One region of the Paenibacillus sp. J31R30 genome, then DNA from elsewhere that is predicted to be linked to it. Evidence: predicted binding sites of a transcription regulator. Region 1 holds the regulator's gene; the other holds the start of a gene.
What was found. The regulator Rex, encoded in region 1, represses fermentation and respiration genes when NADH is low (regulators of the CRP and FNR family bind a similar motif). The targets are predictions, from matches to a motif close to TTGTGAAATATTTCACAA.

Region 1 (10,630 bases):
TTAGTCCAAGCTTTTCTTTTGGAATTCGAGGAAATGTATGCTCTTTACTTAGAGAAGGGCTTCGCCCCAATTCGTCTATTGTGGGAGGCTTTGAGCGTGACGCTGAAGAGACCGATTCGGACTCAAACGCCTGCTGGGCTTATTGAAGGGGTTGCGGATTCCTTAGACGATACGGGTGCCTTGACGGTGATTACCCCTTCAGGCGAGCGGATCAAAATTTATTCGGGTGATATCGAGCTTAAGTAGTGGGAGATAAAGGGTATCCTCCGGGAGCAAGCTTTGGTATAATAGACGTATAAGGCGGTATCCTTATAGGAACTGCACTTGTCATAGATCTTGCTTATGAACTTGTAGTTGAACTTGCATTGATCTCGTAATTACTACTGCTGTATGGCCTCAGCTATACACGGACGGTTCTTACACGACAATGGAATAACCCGAAACAAGATGTTGGATTCTGCTCTGAGCCTTATAGGACCGAGACAGAGGGATCATTGATTCTTTCTGCATGCGCTCCTTTTAGCTCTTAGCTAAAAGGTTTTTTTATTTTATATGAGGAAGCTGGGATTACTGTGGAACAACGTAAAGCGCTAACGACAGCGAAGATGAGAAAAATGAAGCAAGATGGCGTACCGATTACGATGGTGACGGCCTACGATTATCCCTCAGCACGATTGTCAGAGGAAGCTGGTATTGATGTTATTCTAGTTGGAGATTCACTAGGAAATGTCGTGCTAGGGTATGATTCCACGTTGCCAGTTACCCTGGACGACATGGTGTATCATACACGTGCTGCGGTGCGAGGTGCCGCGAATACGTTTGTCGTCGCTGATATGCCCTTCTTAACCTACCACGGCAGCTTGGACGCAACTATGCAAGGCGTAGGGCGTTTGATGCGTGAGGGCGGAGCTAAGGCGGTTAAATTGGAAGGCGGCGCAGAGATCGCGGCTACGGTCAAAGCGATTACTGAGGCAGGCGTACCTGTCGTTGGTCATTTGGGGTTAACGCCTCAGTCGGTACACCAATTGGGTGGCTTCCGTGTCCAAGGGCGCAGCTCAGAGCAAGCGAAGAAGCTTCTGAGTGATGCGAAGGCAATTGAAGAGGCTGGAGCTTTTGCGGTTGTGCTTGAGCTTGTGACGGATGAATTGGCGGCCTGGATCACGAAGCAGCTCTCCATTCCTACGATTGGCATTGGTTCAGGCGTGCATTGTGATGGGCAAGTCCTTGTGTATCATGATCTGTTGCAGTATGGTTCTGACAGTGCTCCCAGAAAGTTTGTTAAAGCCTATGCAAATATCGGGGAAACTATCCGTACAGGTATTGGCGAATATGTGAAAGAAGTGAAGGCGCGGACGTTCCCGGCGCAAGAAAATACATTTCATATGGATAACGATGTTGTTCAATATCTATACGGCGATAAGGAGTGATTGGCCATGGAAGCGATCCACACAATGGAAGTGGTACAGACAATTGCCGATTTAAGAGCACGTATCAAAGATTATCGTCGCAAAAATGATCAATCCGTTGGCTTCGTGCCGACGATGGGTTTTTTACATGAAGGGCATGCCAGTCTTCTCAAAAAAGCGCGTTCCCAAAGCGGTTTAGTAGTGTTAAGTATATTTGTGAATCCTTTGCAGTTTGGTCCTGGTGAGGACTTTGAACGGTATCCGCGCAACGCGGAGCGGGACTTGGCGGTAGCGGAGGCAGCAGGGGTGGATCTTGTATTCATGCCATCTGTGGACGAAATGTACCCATCACCGATACGCACTACCGTAAGTGTTTCGAAAGTTACTACAAGATTATGCGGGGCTTCACGACCTGGTCATTTTGATGGTGTAGCAACGGTAGTCAGCAAGCTATTTCATATCGTTAAGCCCGATCAAGCCTTTTTCGGCTTAAAGGATGCCCAGCAAGTTGCAGTCATCGAGCAAATGGTGCAAGATCTTAATCTAGACGTAGAAATCGTCCCTTGCCCAACCTTGCGTGAAACCGATGGGCTTGCAATGAGTTCCCGCAATGTGTATCTCTCGGCAGAGGAGCGTCAGCAAGCGTTGGTGTTGTCGCAATCCTTACAGAAAGCGAAAGAATTCATCTTAAGCCGTACAAATGCATCTGTTACTTCACAAGAGCTTCAAACACTAGTCAGCACCCATATACAAACGGCACCATTAGCCGTTATCGATTACGTTGAAGTCCTGTCCTACCCAACTTTAGAGCCTTTTGAAAATAGCCATTCTACCTCATCTCTTATTATCGCATTGGCTGTGAAATTCGGGAAAACACGTTTAATTGATAATCTTATTCTACAAGTCAGGAAGTGACGTCTTATGTTTCGCACAATGATGAAAGCGAAGATTCACCGCGCCACGGTTACCGAGGCGAATTTAAATTATATCGGCAGCATCACGATTGATGAAGATTTGATTGACCTCGTGGACATGCTCCCAGGCGAGAAAGTACAGATCGTGAACAATAACAACGGTGCCCGTCTTGAAACGTATATTATCCCAGGGCCGCGCGGCACAGGTGTAGTCTGTTTAAATGGTGCGGCAGCTAGGTTAGTTCAAACTGGCGATACGATTATCATTGTTTCTTATGCCATGATGAGTGATGAAGAAGCCAAGAAGCATCATCCAACGATTGCCATTATGGGGGCGGGCAATACAGTTGCCCAGTTGCTGAAGGAAGAAGAACATTCCACAGTTCTTTAAGTGTGACGCAGACCTGCCTTGCATGCATGAAATCGGCTCTGTTTACAAAGAATGAGGGTAAGCTTTCGAAGCAAAGGTGGGGATGCCAAATGTTTAAGCATTTATTTTCCACAATGAATGAGGTTTTGGAAGAAATCCAGAAGGAATATCCGAACAGTGATGTGGAGAAAAAGGCGGAGCTTGACGAACAACTGCAAGTGCTGAAAACGATGAGTGATGAGTTCATCGAGGCGTGGCTGCTGTTTGAGGAGAAGCTGGGAAAGTTCTACGGGGCGGTGCCGATCAGTACCAAAACCTTACATGACGAACTGATGGAGCTCGACGTATCCGGTAAGCAGACTGAGGAATTCATGCGCGGTCAGGGGTATTACAAGCTGTACATGTATGATCAAGCGATCAAAGAATTCGAGGTGTTGATCGAGCGGCAGCCGGATTTCTTGTTAGCTCGGGTGTACTTAGCGATGGGACATTTGCGAAAAGGGGAGTTTGGCGATGCTTATCAGCACTTCAAATTCCTTCTCCCATTGACGGACAATTCTAAGATGAAAGCTATCTCCTATAATGCAATGGGCTGTATTCAAGTGCAGAATCAGAATCTGGAGAAGGCTTTCGAATATTTCCAAAAAGCGTATCATACCGATCCTTCTTGTATGGAGCCACTTATCAATCTAGATGAGTCCTAACCCGAAACGGCAAAACAAGGTATTCCCTTTTCCTAATCAGATTTGGTATGCTAGGAGAAGTGCAGGACGAAGGGATTGAAGATAGACGTTATGAAATTTGCAGTTTTGGATTTTGAAACGACAGGAAGTCAGCCTGGGGACGAAATTATACAGGTTGGACTCGTCATCATAGATCAATTTGAAATTACAGGTAGGTATACTTCTCTGGTGAACCCAGGGATTAGTATACCTTCTTCGATTACAACCTTAACGGGGATTACCAATGACATGGTTGCTGACGCGCCGTCACTCGATCAGGTGATGTCCGATATGTTTCCACTACTGTTTGATTGTGTGTTAGTTGCGCATCAAGCTGCTTTTGACTTGTCTTTTCTGCAACGAGGCCTAACAAGAACAGGATATCCGCCATTCTCAGGGCGAGTCCTAGATACGATGGATATGCTTCGGATCTTATTCCCGTCCATCTCCAGCCTACAACTGAGTATGGTAGCAGCCTTGTTTGGCATCGACCATGAAAGACCCCACCAAGCAGATAGCGATGCGGAAGTCACGGCGCTCATTTGGATCCATTGTTTGGATCGGTTATTGGGTTTGCCGCTCTTGACGGTGCAAAGATTGAATCATATTTTCGAAAACGGTAACACAGATCTAGGCTGGTTCCTTGATGAGATTTGTTTATATAAAGAGTCCGTGACGAGTGTAGATATGGACACGAATCGATACTTTCGCCAGTTTACTCTCAATGTGACGGATTGGGGCGAGGAAGAAGAGATTCGCTCGGAGTACGAAGTAACGGAAGCTTTGGGTACTTCTTTTACAGCGTTCCAGCAAGGCCTGAAATCCGCGCTTCAGCAACGATTTGAGGTCTACGAGGATCGAGAATCTCAGGATCAAATGATTCAGGAAGTCGAAAAGTCGCTTGAAGCTGATCAGCATTTGATGATCGAAGCGGGAACGGGGACTGGGAAATCACTTGGATATTTGATTCCTTCGATTTACTACGGATTGAAATATGAGAAGAAAGTCGTTGTGTCCACACACACGATTAATTTGCAGGAGCAGCTTCGCGAGCGGGATATTCCTTTATTAAAAGAAATTTTCCCCGTACCTTTCAAAGCGGCTGTGTTGAAAGGGCGAAGCCACTATCTTTGCCTGCGCAAATTTGAAACAAAGCTGACTACGCGGGATTACGAGAATGGCAGGGAAGACCCGATAACCGCCGCGCAAATGGTTGTTTGGTTAAGTGAGACAGAGCATGGGGACGAAGAGGAACTCCACTTTGGGAACAAAGGCGCTCAATTCTGGTATTCAGTCGCAAGCGATACAGATTCTTGCTTAAACCGAATGTGCCCTTGGTACAAGAAGTGTTTCTATCACCGAGCACGTAATGACGCCAACACGGCTGATGTAATCATTACGAACCATTCCCTCCTTTTTACGGATATGAAGGCTGAGAACCGCCTTCTACCGTCCTACAAGCACCTTGTGATTGATGAGGCGCATCACTTTGAAGAAGTGGCAAGTAAACATCTCGGGATTGAGCTGCATGCTTCGGCTTTTTATCATTCACTGCTTTGGCTGTATAAGGATAACCGAAGCGGTCAGCTTCCGATGCTTCGTTTCCGATTACAGAAATCGGATGAGGCTGGGGAGCGCGCAGCGGCTTGGAGTCAAACGATTGATGGGTTATTTCCCAAAATTATTTCGATCAAAGAGGACTGGGAACGTTTAAGCGAAGCCTTATATGAGTTGGTTTCTTCTAGGAGTGATCCTTCGCAATCAGAAACCTCACAATACGTGCTGCGCTTGAAACCAGAAACACTCCCTTCCAACTGGCGTGAACTGCTGATCATGGAGGACAACATTTATCTGAACGCGAATGATTTGCTGCGGACCTTAGATAAGTTGTTGAATGAATTAAAGGAACAACAGGATGGACTTGGGGTTCAGGGGTTAGTGACCGATCTCAACGGCACAGTGAAAGAGCTGTACGCGCATCGAGACGCGCTTCATTTTTTCATGAAAATGGCAGATGATGGGTACGTTTACTGGATCGAAGCCGGCACGTATGCAAAGGCCAAATCCGTGCAGCTGAATTCCGTACCGACGGACGTTAGCGGATTGCTGCAGCAGCATTTCTTTGAAACGAAGGATAGCATCATTCTGACCTCTGCGACTCTCTCTGTGAATAAGTCATTCCAATATTCAGCGGAGCAGCTTGGATTAGCCATTCCAGAGGACGAAGAGTCAGGAAAGCTGAAGACGGTTCAATTGCCATCTCCTTTTAACTATCGTGAGCAAGCCTTGGTTGTGATTCCGCGAGATTTTCCGACCATTAAGGGAGCGGGCGACCCTGTTTTCATAGAAGCATTGATTAACTCACTAAGTGATGTGGCACAGGTGACGAAAGGCCGCATGCTCGTTCTATGCACCTCGAATCGGATGCTGAAGCTCGTCCATGCAGGGATGAAGGAGAAGCTAACTCCTCATGGCATCACCGTGCTCGGACAAGGCGTTGACAGCGGTAATCGGAGCAAGTTAACCCGGATGTTCCAGGATAACAAAATGTGTGTGCTGCTGGGCACCAGTTCGTTCTGGGAGGGTGTGGATATTCCAGGGGACGCGCTAAGCTGTCTTGCGATCATTCGTCTACCCTTTCAGCCGCCTAATCATCCGCTTGTTGAAGCCAAATGTGAAAATATTAAGAAACGAAATGAGAATCCGTTCATGAAATTTTCTGTGCCGCAAGCCGTTATTCGGTTTAAACAGGGCTTTGGCCGACTTGTACGTAGAGCGTCAGACAAAGGGATCGTTATCATTTATGATACACGTGTTATTGAAACGTATTATGGCAAGCATTTCCTCTATTCGTTGCCTGGTCCGAAGATCGAGCACATGACGTGCGAACAAATGCTACCGAGGATTGAGCAATGGATGGGGGGAGCCTAAAGGCGTGAAAACACAGAAAATTTCGGAAGCCGTTGTCCGCAGATTACCGATTTATTTACGATATTTGAACGAGCTGCAAATGAACAATGTGTCGACCGTCTCTTCTCAGGATTTGGGTCAGAAGCTGGATCTGAATCCTGCTCAGATTCGCAAGGATTTGGCTTACTTCGGGGAGTTTGGTAAAAAAGGAATCGGCTATGATATTAATTATCTGATTGAGAAGATCAGACAAATTCTGAAGTTAGATCGACACATTCAAGTTGCACTTGTAGGTGCAGGGAATTTAGGTAGAGCCCTTTGCAATTATAATACGTACTTACGAAATGATATGAAAATTGTAGCGCTCTTCGATGCGATGCCTTCCAAGACAGGCGAAGTAATAAACAACTTAGTTGTGCTGCCTATGGATAAAATGAAGTCAGTTTTGGCTGAGCTTGGTGTACGGATAGGCATCATTACCGTACCTGCGGCAGAAGCACAAAATGTGGCTAATCAATTCGTAGCTTGCGGGATCGAAGCGATCTTAAATTTTGCGCCAGTCATCATTAAGGTACCAGCAGAAGTGCGTGTGCACTATGCTGATTTTACAACAGAGCTTCAGAGCTTGGCTTACTATCTGGATTAGTAAGAAAAAGGCACGACCCGTGCTGCTTCAGCGGGTCGTGCCTTTTGTTGTTTACCACAATAGAAAAATATTTTCGGATTCCGAAAATATCTTTCTCATTACATAATAAAACGGAATATCACTGAGTAAAGCAAGTAAGCAAGTACCATGCTGATTGGAATCGTAATGATCCATGTGATGAGCATTCGGCCTACAGTGCCCCATTGGACATCGTGGAAACGCATAACGCTTCCTGTACCGATAATCGCAGATGAGATGACATGCGTTGTGGATAATGGTTTGCCTAAGAATGTTGAAATTTGGATAACAATCGAAGAAGTTAAGTCTGAGGCAAAGCCATTGATCGGTTCAATTTTTACGATTTTGCCTGACACGGTTTTAATAATTCGCCATCCACCAATGGAGGTTCCAAGTCCCATAGCGAGCGCGGCTGCAATCTTAACCCATATCGGTACATCCAAATCAGTTTGATAGCCAGCTGCGACGAGACCGAACACAATAATCCCCATCGCCTTTTGTGCATCGTTACCACCATGGGAATACGAAAGTAATCCGGCGGATAGGATTTGTAAGGTCCGAAATCCCCGATTTAGCTTGGATCTGGACGTATTTCCCGACCAAATCACGATGTATTTAATCAATATCATGATGAGATAACCTAAACCAAAAGCAATAATAGGCGATAAAACCAGAATAATAATGATTTGTGTGAAACCGCTCCAATTCACGCCGTTGAATCCAGCTCCTGCAATGACAGCGCCAGCTAGGGAGCCAAGCAGGGTGTGGGAGGAAGAAGACGGTATCGACAAATACCAAGTAAGCAAGTTCCAGATGATAGCCGCGAGTAGGGCGGCAATAACGACCTCAACACCATTCTCGATCTTAGCGGGATTGGCGATACTGCCGCCAACCGTTTTGGCTACTTCAGAGGACACCATAGCTCCCACAAAATTCAAAGTAGCTGCCATGAAAATGGCGACTCGCGGACTCAAAGCCCTTGTAGATATTGAAGTTGCAATCGCATTGGCTGTATCGTGAAATCCATTAATGAAGTCAAATGCTAGGGCTAGAAAAACGATCACTATCAAATAAGTTAACATGAATTCCTCCTTGCGTTTTCCATCGGAAAACGTTCTTCGAACACAAAGACAGTTGTCTTATGAGTAGCGAAGTACAACGCTATCTAGAATGTTTGCAACATCTTCACAAGCATCGGTTGTTTCCTCAAGACGCTCATAAATTTCTTTAAGTTTAAAATCTTCGTACACATCTTTACGTGTTATAAAGATTTGACGGATCCCTTCACGCATCAAGCGATCTCCATCATTCTCAAGTTTGTTTATAGCAACGGTGTGCTCTGGAATTTGCATATACTTTTTTTTAGCCAAAAGCTTGAAGGCATCTAACATATGTTGACAGGAGTCTACAATTACGCCTGAGAAATCTTTCATATAGGCATCCGTATGAGAAACATTCAAATAGTCAAAACGAGCAATCGTTGCCTCAATTCCATCGGTAACATCATCTACTTTGGAAGCCAGAATCATAATATCTTCCCGATCAATCGGCGTGATAAAAACTTTGTTCAAGCCTCTGAAAATATCATGTGTAATGGAGTCGCCTGCATGCTCAAGATCATTAATCGCTTTGACATACTCAATGGGGGGTTTATCACCCATCATGGCTGTACGAAACAATTGCGCTGTTTGCAAGGCGTTCTCTGCAGCACGGATAAGTAGTTGCAAGAAATCGACTTCGTTCTTTCTGGTGAATAACGTTGTCATAGAATCCTCCTAATTTTTACTATATGTACAAGTTTTTAAACGAATTTGTGAAAAGAATATGACCAAATTGTAGAAAAAACTCACAATGATTAAAGTATCATACTCATTAGGACTAAAGCAACGAAAATTCCGTGACATTTTACAATTTCTTAACATATAAAGAATAGCGCTCTGCTTCCTTGATTTTACAAGCTTGAAGATGTAAAGTTTATGGAGTATTAGCTGTTTATAGAATGAGCATAGAGAGGGTTTTTTACTATGAAAAAAACATTAATTTCGAATGGTATTTTTATTACTAATAAGGAAGAGACAACATCTATTAAAGGCTGCATGGTTATCGAAGGCAGTCAGATTACATACATCGGTAAAGAAGTTCCAGAACCTCTTGAAAATTATGATGAAGTGATCGACGGTACTAATAAGTTGTACATGCCAGGTCTTGTCAATACGCATGGTCATGCCGCGATGTCCCTTCTGCGCGGATATGGTGACGATTTGGCGCTGCAAGTATGGTTAGAAGAGAAAATGTGGCCAATGGAAGGGAAATTTACTTCGCAGGATGTCAAATGGGGAACACGTTTGTCCATTCTTGAAATGATCAAAGGGGGTACAACAACTTTCGTTGATATGTACGATCATATGAATGAAGTTGCACTCGCAGTTGAGGATTCTGGTATACGTGGTGTCTTGACCCGCGGTGTGATTGGACTTTGTCCGCCAGATGTACAAACATCAAAGCTAATTGAAGCAACAGAATTCGCAAAGAATTGGCATGGTAAAGCGGACGGAAGAATTACAACGATGATGTCGCCGCATGCGCCTTACACATGTCCGCCAGATTATATCGAGCGCATTGTTCAAGTTGCACATGATCTTAATCTTCCTATTCATACACACATGTCCGAAACACGACGCGAAGTTGAAGGCAATGTAGAGCAGTATGGTGCAAGACCTGTTGCTCACTTAGAAAAGCTAGGTGTGTTTACTCGACCTACCCTTGTCGCACATGGCGTTCATTTGAATGATGAAGAAATTGCGATTCTCAAAAATTATGATGTGCGTGTATCACATAACCCAGGCAGCAACCTGAAGCTAGCCAGCGGTGTTGCTCGGTTACCAGAACTGCTGCGTGCAGGAGTCAAAGTTTCATTAGGGACCGATGGCGCGGCATCCAACAATAACTTAGACATGTTTGAGGAAATGCGATTAGCTGCTCTTATTCATAAAGGAGTATCAGGGGATCCACTAGCTATTCCAGCGAAAGAGGCCTTGCTTCTTGGAACTCGCATGGGAGCCGAATCGATCTGGTTGGATGATGTAGGTCATCTTGCGCCTGGTATGAAGGCAGACTTCATCGCCTTGGATATTGATCAACCTCATTTCCTGCCTAAGACTGATTTCGTCTCACACATCGTGTACTCCGCTTGCGCTAAGGATGTCGTTGATGTCTGTGTAGATGGCAATTGGATCGTGCGTAAAGGTGAATGCTTAACACTTGACGAAGAAAAAATTAAGCGTGAATTCGAATTATGCTTTGATCGACTAAAAGGCTGATGCTTAGGCTTAGTATGTGGACATGGGGAGGTGCGCCGCGTTCATGAATGCGAAGCGAACAATTACACTTGGCATCTTTATCGTAGCAACGCTGGGTGTTGTGCTGAGCCGATTTTACCTAAATGTGCAGAATGAACACTGGGATGAGAAGCGAGTTGCTGTTGAGAAAGCCTATGAGGGAAGTATGATGACGAAAGCCTCGAAGGTCGATTTTTTCTATGGTGATGAGGCATTTCAGATTGTATATGGGGAAAATAAGCTCGGACAAAGCTTAATTGCTTGGGTGTCAGAAGAAGAGGTTCATACGGAGAGTACGGACGAAGC
Region 2 (10,630 bases), on a different contig from region 1:
CATCCACGAATTTACCGCCAGAGAATACGTCAACACCTGATACTTTGAGCTTCGTGTACAAAATAGAGCCTTCATACGGGCCTGTTTCGACCCCGGCCAAATGCTTCGCCAACACGGCACCTTGCTCGTAGAGCGGTGCTACGAGACCGTACGCGATGCCTCTGTGCATCGCACATTCGCCAACGGCGTACACATTCGGCACGTTCGTTTGCAAGTAATCATTGACGATGATGCCTGGGTTGCATTCGATGCCTGCTTCTTTGGCAAGCGCCACATTCGGCCTGATGCCTACTGCCATCACAATCAAATCTGCTTCAGCTACAGAGCCGTCCTTGAACTTCAAGCCCGTTACGCGCTTATCACCTATAATTTCCGCGGATTGCTTCTCAAGCAGGAAGTTAATCCCTTGCTCTTCGAGCGCTGCTTGCAGCATTTTGGAAGCCGTCCGATCGAGTTGACGTTCCATAATCGTATCGACGATATGCACAACATCGACTTTCATGCCGAGATTGAGGAATCCGCGCGCTGCTTCTAAACCTAGCAAGCCGCCGCCGATTACAATCGCTTTTTTGTACTTTTTAGCTGACTCAATCATGATTTCACAATCACGGATGGTTCTGTAGGCCATGACGCCTTCTTTGTCCGCACCAGGCATAGGAATCATGAATGGATTTGAGCCGGTTGCTAGAATTAATTTATCGTATGAAACCGTTAGTCCTTTATCGCTTGTAACGGTTTGTGTCTGCGTGTCGATGCTCGTGATCGTTTGATTCGTATATAAGGTAATGTTATTATTCGCATACCATTCGTAGGGATGAATCACGATGTCCTCGACTTTAGAATCACCGGAGAGCACATAGGACAACAAGATTCGATTGTAGTTGGGATGCGGTTCGCTGCCGAAAATCGTAACCTCATATTTATCTGGTGTCAGCTTTAGTAAATGTTCAACGGCGTTTACGCCCGCCATTCCGTTTCCGACCAGGACTAACTTCTCTTTTTTGACTGTCATTGTGATCATCCTTCCATCCATTTACTAGGGCATTCATTCGAATTTGAGTGGTTGTGAAAAAAGGGTCATTCAGGAGCCAAGCTCCCAAATGACAAATTGGGATATGGAGCTTGAGCAGTTCGATTAATTGAATCAAGGATAAACGACTCCTTCGACCTTCGAGGACGAACTCGTTTACCAAGGTAGATGCGAAGCAAAAGTATAAAACTTATACTTTCGTATCTACTGGCAAAGACGCTAGTCGTAACGTCTTTGCCCATACAGCCTGATAGGCAAGCTGCATGAGCAAAAACTTTACTGTATTTGCCGCTGACCGAGTTGAATCAGCGGCATCACATGAATTTATGCTTGAACTGTATCCATACTAGCTGATGCTACTTTTACTTTACCGCCTTCACCAATCCAAGTGCGTTTCCATTGTCCTTGAACAACCGCGATGATCACGATACAGGAGAGCGCAATGCCACTTAGAATCAGAAAGCCTGGTGTGAATGATCCCGTAGATAACTTCAGATTCCCAAGAATTTTAGGCAAGAAGTAACCACCTAACCCCCCTGCTGCTCCAACAATTCCTGTCATAACACCAATTTCCGATTTGAAGCGCTGTGGCACAAGTTGGAATACCGAACCATTCCCCATTCCGAAAGCCATCATAGCAACGAAGAGCATGACTGTCGTCAATGACAGTGCAGGAAGCGTCGAGATACCGGCCATCATTAAACCAACAACTCCGTAAAGAACCATCAACATGCGAATTCCGCCTAGCTTATCTGCGAGCCATCCACCAACGGGACGGAAGAAGCTGCCGCCGATGACGCAAAGAGTTGTAAAGTCTGCAGCACGTACAGGCGAAAGTCCATATTGTGTATTAAAGAAAATCGTAAGATAAGATGCCATTCCTACAAAACCACCGAAAGTAACACTATAGAAAATACAGAACAACCACGAATCTCTCTGCTTCAATACTTTACCGTACTCTGCAATCGTTTTTGGTGCTGGTTTATTCGGACTATCCTTTGCCAAAATACTAAATATGACCAGCGTTAGCGCAATTGGAATCATGGCAATACCGAAAACAACGTGCCAGTCTCCATAATGTTGTGCTAAACGATTTGCAAACAAGGTAGCAAAGATCGTTCCGCTATTTCCTGCCCCTGCAATCCCCATTGCTAATCCTTGATACTGTGGCGGATACCAACTGCTAGCGAGCGGCAATGCTGCAGCAAAGCTTGCTCCTGCGATACCAAGCATTAGAGCTACGAAATACATATCTCCCATCGTGTTAGCGAACTGCCATCCCCAGAATAATGGAATTAAGGTTAACGAAAGTCCAATCTGTCCTGTTAGTTTAGGACCAATCTTATCTGTTAGTACGCCAAGTACTAATCGTAGGACCGCCCCTCCCAAGGTTGGCAAAGCAACCAAATTGGCTTTCTGTGCCGCATCCAATCCAAAATCTTTGGCAAGGATGACAGCTAGCGGTCCTAAGAGCACCCATACCATGAAGCTCATGTCAAAATACAAGAATGAACTGAATAAAGACCCTTTGTGCCCCACTTGCATAAAACTTTTCCGATCTACCATGTGTTCCCTCTCCTTTTTGTGAGGCTTTTCGCCTTCTTTTTTCCTATCCTACCGTGTTTGACTGTTCATTGACAGAAAAGGCCGACAAACATACCCCATCAGTAGGTGGGATGTTCGTCGGCCTCATTGCCACTGCTGCCACTTCTTCGTGATCAGCATGATTGATTATTTTTTCCTTGCATAAAAGTGAACATAAAAAGCCTATCCATTTACGTACTTGTAAGGGGATAGGCGCCATTGCCTTCGTTAGGTGGCACATCATTGTGCCGATTTCTAACTTGATTATACGATGCGCTCAACTACATGTCAATAAACATAACACAAAAATATTATACATGAGAATCTGGGTAGCATATCGACAAAATTTAGGTGCATATGCTATAGTATTGCCGTATAATAATTCCAATTAGCCCCAAAACCTAACATGTAGTTGTCATGAGATAAACGCTATTCAAGATGGAGGTATTACCATGTTACAATCATTCATACTGATCGACGAGTTGAAGTCAGCTCGCTCAGCTACCTCCTCTGAGCCGTCATATGCTATACGAACGGAAGATACGCTTGGAAAGGAATATTTGCCTGATGAAATCCTGAAGGATATGGGATTCCGCATTTATTCTTCATCTAATATGAAAGAAATTTCCTTTATCATCCCTAAGGTCGATGCTGTATTATTATCGGTAAGTCCTGATCAAGTAGCAGACTGGCGTTCACGCTTACTTGCTGTGCGGAGTCTCCCCCTCTTCTGGTGGTGTGATGCACACACATTTCCTTCTAATGAATGTAAAATGGATGCAGGTATTGATGGGCTGATCGGTTCCAAGATGAGTCCGCTGGAAATTCACGCCGCTTTGCTTCTTGGCGTAAATCATTATTTTCAACGTACCGAGTGGCAGCAAGAACGTGAACAACTGCTCTCCAAACTTGAGGAACGCAAGTGGGTCGATCAGGCTAAGCGAATTTTATGCGAAATCAAAGGCATTTCAGAAGCTGAAGCTTATGATTTTCTCCGCAAACAAGCCATGAATGAACGTAAGCGAATGGTAGACGTTGCCACCTCCATCGTCAAGGTATATCAGATATTACAGGATCAGAACAAAGGAGGCCGCAAACGATGATATCTCTATTAAAAGAAGTAGGCCGCGGCAAGCGCGGAGCCAGAGATCTTTCCTATGAGGAAGCTGCCCAAGCAGCTGAACACATAATAACTGGAACGGCCACACAAGCCCAAATTGGCGCTTTTCTCGTAGCAGAACGAATTAAAATGGAATCCCCTGATGAAATCAAAGCTTTCATTCACGCGTTGCGCGAGCGTGTGACCACCTATCCCATAGCTGGCAGCATAGACTGTGCCGGCCCTTATGATGGGCGTACGCGCACGTTCATCGCGACATTGCCAACGGCATTCGTGCTCGCAGCGTGCGGATTGCCAACAACGCTGCACGGCAGCCCGAGCATGCCGCCCAAATGGGGCATCACGCTGTCCGATGTGCTTGCAGCGATGGGCGTCAATGCGCTTGGCGCTTCACGCGAAGCACTGATCTCCGCTGCAGCGCGAACAGGCTTCCTATTCACACCAACCGAGAGCTGGTGTGCGCCGCTTGGTGAGCTGCGCGAGCTGCGCAAAGAACTTGGTTTGCGTACCGTGTTCAATACCGCCGAAAAGTTGCTGCGCTTCACAGAAGCTCCATACATGGCTGTTGGTGTTTTCCACGGGACTGTTTTTGAGAAAATCACGAATCTGCTTATTGAATTAGGCGTTTCTCGAGGCATCGTGGTGCAGGGTATGGAAGGCTCGGAAGACTTAGGCGTCGATAAGCGAACAAGAACTTATCTGATTCAAGATCAGACTAGTGAGTTATTCATTGTAGATCCTGAAATTTATGAGCTGATGGTCGAGGTTCCTGAGGTGGAATGGACGGCTGAACTGCAAGCCGAAACCACATTGTCCGTTTTGCGCGGAGATGCAGCACTTCCTTACTTGAATATGGTTTTGCTTAATAGTGCTGTTCGATTGTGGGTGTCCCAAAAAGCAGGCTCCATCGAAGAGGGCATTTACATGGCCCGTCATGCGATTGAGCAAGGCGCTGCGCTTCAGAAGTATACGGAATGGACCGAAGCAATTAAACCAGTATCAACGACATAATTCATATATGTTAAGCGTGAGAGGGTGTCCCAAAGCCATGTATGTGGCGGGGGCACTCTTTTTGCAGTTATTTATCGACTTATACTACTCCTATTGCTATACTCGCCACGCGTAACTCGATTTTTTCGACTTACACTACTCCTATTGCTATACTCGCCACGCGTAACTCGATTTTTTCGACTTACACTACTCCTGTTGCCCTTCTCACCACTCGTAACTCGATTTTTTCGACTTACACTACTCCTATTGCCATTCTCGCCAGCGTAAATCGATTTTTTCGACTTACACTACTCCTGTTGCCCTTCATGCCACGCGTAACTCGATTTTTTCGACTTACACTACTCCTATTGCTATACTCGCCACGCGTAACTCGATTTTTTCGACTTATACTACTCCTATTGCCATGGTCGCCACGCGTAACTCGATTTTTTCGAGAGATTCCCAATGGAACTCATCCTATTTTTTCAAAAAAATGGAGCTAAGCGCAAACCCGCCACTTAGCTCCTTTGCTACGCTATTTTATTTACCAATAAATTGTTGGGTAAACATTTTACCGCACGGCCCGCCGTCCACAATGCCTATGCCAATATGCGTGTAATCTTTACTCAGAATATTCGCCTTATGTCCTGGCGAGTTCATCAGCGCTTCGTGTGCCGCCGTTACACTTTGATTGCAAGCGATGTTCTCCCCAGCAGCATTGTAAGTGATTCCGAACTTCTCCATCATATCGAATGGGGATCCATACGTTGGTGAGTCATGGGAGAAATATTTGTTATCCACCATATCCTGGCTTTTGAGACGAGCTGTTTTGGTGAGCTCCAAGTCTGCTGCAAGCGGTGAGAGCCCCGCAGCTGTACGCTCTTTATTTACGAGATCGAGCATTTGCTGCTCTTCCACAGTTAATCCAGATGTCGATGGAACCTGCGGTGCTGGTGTAGGGCTTGGTGTATATGGCGTCGGCGCCGGTGTTGGCACTGGCGTAGGTGTTGCCTTCTTCGGAATCTTAAGATTTCCATAAGCCCAGAGAATCGATTGCAGCGTTTGATCGTCTACATTTCCCGTTACCGCCAAACCGTATCTACTTTGAAATGCTTTAACCCCAGCTAGTGTTTGATTGCCATAATAGCCTGTAATCGGTCCTGAATAGTAACCAAGAGATTTCAGCATCCCTTGAACCGCGTAGACATCAGGGCCTTTCGCTCCTTTGCCATACGCAAAAACTGTCGTTGTGGAAGCACTGAACAAGACCACACAGATGAGGGCTATCCAGATTAACCTCTTTTTGCCTTGTAACATGCGTTACGTTCACTTCCCGTCATCTTCAGTATCTTCGTCACATTATGGACGATAAGGGTAGCATTTCCTTTAAGATTTCCTTTTATCCAAATCCTGAAATACGATTGATCTAATTCCTGATTTACATATAACACTCCAAAGATGGAATTCTACACCTAAGGGATTTCTCAGACTCTAGACCGAGTTGAAACCCGACCCAAGCCATATTCGCTTATGGATTGATATTGCTATACTTAAACCTAGAGAAATAAAGAGATAGATAATGAAAGGGAGCGAGACGCGTGACATGGTTTACGAAATGGGCTTTTAGCAATAAAGCAGCAGTAATTTTTTTGGTGATATTAATTTTAGGAACAGGAGTCGGTAGTTATTTTAAATTGCCGATGGAATTCCTGCCTAGCGCAGATTTTCCACAAATTAGTGTGACGGTCGTCGGTCAAGGCTACGATGCCAAATCCATGCTAGATAGTGCAACTACACCTATAGAGAAAGCTGTCTCCAGTGTGCCGGGTAAGAAAGAAGTATTCTCCACATCATCCGACGGCTTTATGAAAATTGATATGACATTTGATTCGGATATTAAAATGAAGGATGCACAAGCGAGCGTTCAAGAAGCGATCTCCTCAATTGTTCTCCCCGCAGGCATGTCTAAGCCTTTCGTTATACGTCTGAACACCTCGATGATTCCACTCTCCTGGGTAGCCCTTAACTTCAAAGATGGCATCACGAAACAAAATATCGAGCTTGCGCAAGAGAAAATTTTGCCTGAGTTTCAAAAAATCAAAGGTCTTGCTAGCGTTGCTCTTGGTGGTACTTCCGTATCTCAAGTCATTATCCACCCAGACAAAGATAAATTAGCTAACGCGAAATTGCCTGCCCAAGTTCTCATGGGTGTCCTTCAAGGTCAAAATGTAACCGTCAATGTTGGGGAAAGACCCCTCGATGGCAAAACGAGTGCGATTAAAGTCGTCGGGAACCTAGACGATCTCAATACACTGGGCAATTTAACTGTAGCGCCAGGAGTCAAATTAAAAGATGTTGCTACCATTGAGGTAACCGCAAACAAAGATACATTAACACGCATTAACGGCAAGGATTCCCTTACATTGGTCGTTACGAAAGACACTAGCTCCAACGCGGTTGATATCAGCAAGGAAGTTGATAAAATCTCAGAGGAGATCGCGGCAAAATATCCGAATGCCACTGCAGAGGTTATCTACTCCACAGCGGAATCGGTTGTCACTTCCGTTAACAGCATGATGAGAGAAGTGCTGCTCGGCGCATTATTTGCGACAATCGTTATTCTGATCTTCCTTAGAAACATCCGTTCCACGTTGATTACGATTGTCTCCATCCCGTTATCGCTCGGCTTAACGTTATTCCTGCTTTCCCAATCAGGTGTAACCTTGAATATCTTAACGCTCGGCGGGGTCGCCGTCGCCGTGGGTCGACTCGTCGATGATAGTATCGTTGTTATCGAAAATATTTTCCGAAGAACGCAGAAGGCCGAATTCTCTAAGGAATTGATCATTGATGCAACACGTGAGGTTGCTAGAGCGATTACCGCATCTACCCTTACAACCGTTGCCGTATTCTTGCCGCTGGGACTCTTACAAGGATCATTGCAAGCGTTCCTGCTTCCTTTCGCCTTAACGGTTACGTATTCGTTGCTTTCCTCCTTGCTAGTTGCTTTAACCGTCGTTCCTCTAATGAGCGCTTGGCTGCTTCGCAATACGAAACTAAAGGAACATAAAGAGTCGACAAGTCTTCGAAATATTTTATCTTGGAGTTTGAATCATAAATTCATCTCCATTCTAGTTTCCCTTATCCTTTTCGGCGGTTCAATCGCCCTGTACTTCGTTATGCCAAAAGGTGCGGTTGGTGGCTCCACAGCCAGCCAATTAGTTGTCAGTCTCTCGTACACACCTGAAACACCGATCGCAACCGTACGTGAAAAAGCGATAGAACTAGAGAAATTTATGTTAGAGCAAAGTGAGCTTGATCATCTGATTCTACAACAAGGCAATACCGAGGATAATGCCAAATGGGGCAGTGTAGCTCCTCCTACGATTGCGAATTTCCAAGTCTTCATGAAGAAGGATGTTGACACTCAGCATTTTATCGATCAAGTCAATAGCCAAAAGTCTAAATATCCAGGCGCTGATTTGCAAGCTGGAGCCGGCGGCTTCGATGGCAGCAGCGGTTCAGCGATTACTGTTGATCTTACAGGCGATTCCGCGAAGGATCTTGATCAAGCTGCAGCTGATGTAATCGCGGCAATTAAAGATATCGAAGGCGTGGAGAAGGTTACGAGTAATCAAAATGTAACGAAACCAGGCTATGCCATTACAGTAGATCCTACATTGGCTAAGCCACAGGAAATTGCGGGTACGATCCGCTCTTTGATGAACCCAACGCCAATTGGTTCCATGAAGCTAGAAAACAAAGAGATACCTGTTGTGTTAGATGCTTTGATCAATCCGACAACCGTATCAGACCTTTCCAATATTCAAATTATGACCGCTACTGGTCCAGCTGCCCTCACATCTGTGGCGAAGATCGAAAAAACCAATGAGTCCAACACCATTCTACACAAGAATAATCAACAATTCTTACGTGTGACGGCTCTCGTAGACTCAACCAAATTATCTAAAATCAACACAGAAATTACGGAAAACACAAAAGATCTGAAGCTTCCTGCAGGTATTGCTTTGATTGTTGGCGGAGCTTCTGCTCAGCAATCCAGTGATTTTGCCGACTTGTTTATGACGATGGGGATTTCCATTGGAATCGTGCTATTGATCATGGTTATTACGTTCAAATCATTCCGTGCACCGATTGCGAGTATGGTGTCCCTTCCTTTCGCAGCGGTAGGTGCCATTGTCGGTATGATGATCACGAAAACGTCCTTCGACGTTACCTCGATCTTCGGATTCCTGATGCTGATCGGTATCGTCGTCACGAATGCCATCGTCTTGATTGACCGTGTGAAGCAAAACGAAGAGCATATGACCATTCGTGAGTCTTTACTTGAAGCCGCGGCTACCCGGATGCGTCCTATCTTGATGACCGCTGTAGCAACCATTTGCGCGATGGTACCTCTTGTTCTTGCCAAAGCCGAAGAGGGAAGTATCGTTTCCCGAGGCCTAGCGGTAGTGGTTATCGGCGGGCTAACTTCAGCAACGCTCTTCACGCTGATTATGGTGCCAACGGTTTATGAGCTTCTGCATGCTAGAAAAGCAAAGCGTCAACGTAGACGGCTTGAAAATGCTTGATAAGTAAATAGAGCTGACCCTAGCAGATTTATCTGCTTGGGGTCAGCTTTTTTGTACTAAGTATGGTGCGCTGATGGGCAAGGTGGCGAGGATGAAATAGATGGAGGTTGTCTATCTATCCCATTGACAAAGATTCCACTATACCTTAAACTAAATTTAGTACTTGGTACTAATACTTGATGCTAATTTTTTTCCTAAATATAAACTCTAAAGGAGTGTTACTCATGCCTTCTTCACGTCCCTTACAGGCACGAATTTCAGCCATCGGCACCTATGTGCCTGAACACATTTTAACCAACGAGGATCTCTCCCGCATGGTAGATACGAATGATGAATGGATCGTTCAGCGCACAGGAATTCGAGAACGCCGAATAGCCGAAGCGCATGAGTTCACAAGTCATTTATGTATAGCTGCTGTGCAGAATCTGCTCGATCGCTACCCAAGTTCCCTCGACGATGTAGAGCTCATTATCGTTTCCACGCATACGCCGGAGTTACCATCCACGCCAGTCGCGTGTCAGGTGCAAGGCCATTTCGGCATGGCGGCCGCGGGAGCTTATGACCTCAATGCCACATGCGCTGGCTTCGCCTATGCGCTTCACACCGCTGGTGCACTCGTTGCTGCAGGCGTGCATCAGAAGATCCTCGTCATCGGCGGCGATGCCTTATCCAAAATCACCGATTACACCGACCGTTCCACCTGCATCTTATTCGGCGATGGCGCTGGCGCGGTTGTCGTTGAAAGAGAGGAAGCTCAGCCTGCCTTTCTCGCTCATCACATGGGATCTGATGGCACGGGTGCCAAGCATGTATACCGCACAGGACTTGCCACAGAGCTGAATGGAACCCCTTTGTCCGGAGACGGAAAGCTTGTCCAAAACGGGCGTGAAGTGTACCGTTTCGCTGTTTCAACCGTACCGCAGGGTATCGAGATGCTGCTTCAAAAAAGCGGATTACCTCTCGAAGCCATCGATTGGTTCATCCCTCATAGCGCGAACCTGCGCATGATTGATTCCATCTGTGAGAAAAGCGGTATCCCCATTGAAAAAGCGCTGGTTAGTCTTGAATACTTCGGCAACACTTCCGCAGCCTCCATCCCGCTTGCATTGGATTTGGGCATTAAAGAAGGGAAAGTACAGACCGGTGACACGCTGTTACTTTATGGTTTTGGCGGTGGATTAACACATGCAGGATTAATTGTTCGCTGGGGTTAAGTCAGATTTCAAGCGCTTATAGTTACAGCCAGTTAAGTCTTCACACGCTTATTCATCCAAGGCTTACAAGGCTTACCGGGCTTACCGGGCTTACCTATCA

Region 2: the regulator Rex is predicted to act here: its motif matches at 2,613-2,630, upstream of AC58QO_RS21605 (nitrate/nitrite transporter).

Annotation. Positions count from the first base shown of each region.
Region 1 is NZ_JCAUAV010000003.1:161,719-172,348, forward strand. It holds gene AC58QO_RS12470 (biotin--[acetyl-CoA-carboxylase] ligase) at 1-246, shown strand, start outside; gene panB (3-methyl-2-oxobutanoate hydroxymethyltransferase) at 573-1,427, shown strand; gene panC (pantoate--beta-alanine ligase) at 1,452-2,321, shown strand; gene panD (aspartate 1-decarboxylase) at 2,328-2,711, shown strand; gene AC58QO_RS12490 (tetratricopeptide repeat protein) at 2,801-3,394, shown strand; gene dinG (ATP-dependent DNA helicase DinG) at 3,485-6,343, shown strand; gene AC58QO_RS12500 (redox-sensing transcriptional repressor Rex) at 6,348-6,968, shown strand; gene AC58QO_RS12505 (inorganic phosphate transporter) at 7,067-8,068, opposite strand; gene AC58QO_RS12510 (DUF47 domain-containing protein) at 8,126-8,752, opposite strand; gene AC58QO_RS12515 (amidohydrolase) at 9,011-10,306, shown strand; gene AC58QO_RS12520 (cell wall elongation regulator TseB-like domain-containing protein) at 10,350-10,630, shown strand, end outside.
Region 2 is NZ_JCAUAV010000006.1:251,879-262,508, forward strand. It holds gene nirB (nitrite reductase large subunit NirB) at 1-1,012, opposite strand, end outside; gene AC58QO_RS21605 (nitrate/nitrite transporter) at 1,355-2,596, opposite strand; gene AC58QO_RS21610 (ANTAR domain-containing response regulator) at 3,067-3,717, shown strand; gene AC58QO_RS21615 (anthranilate phosphoribosyltransferase) at 3,714-4,745, shown strand; gene AC58QO_RS21620 (peptidoglycan-binding protein) at 5,265-6,041, opposite strand; gene AC58QO_RS21625 (efflux RND transporter permease subunit) at 6,323-9,316, shown strand; gene AC58QO_RS21630 (ketoacyl-ACP synthase III) at 9,541-10,530, shown strand; gene AC58QO_RS21635 (hypothetical protein) at 10,563-10,630, opposite strand, start outside.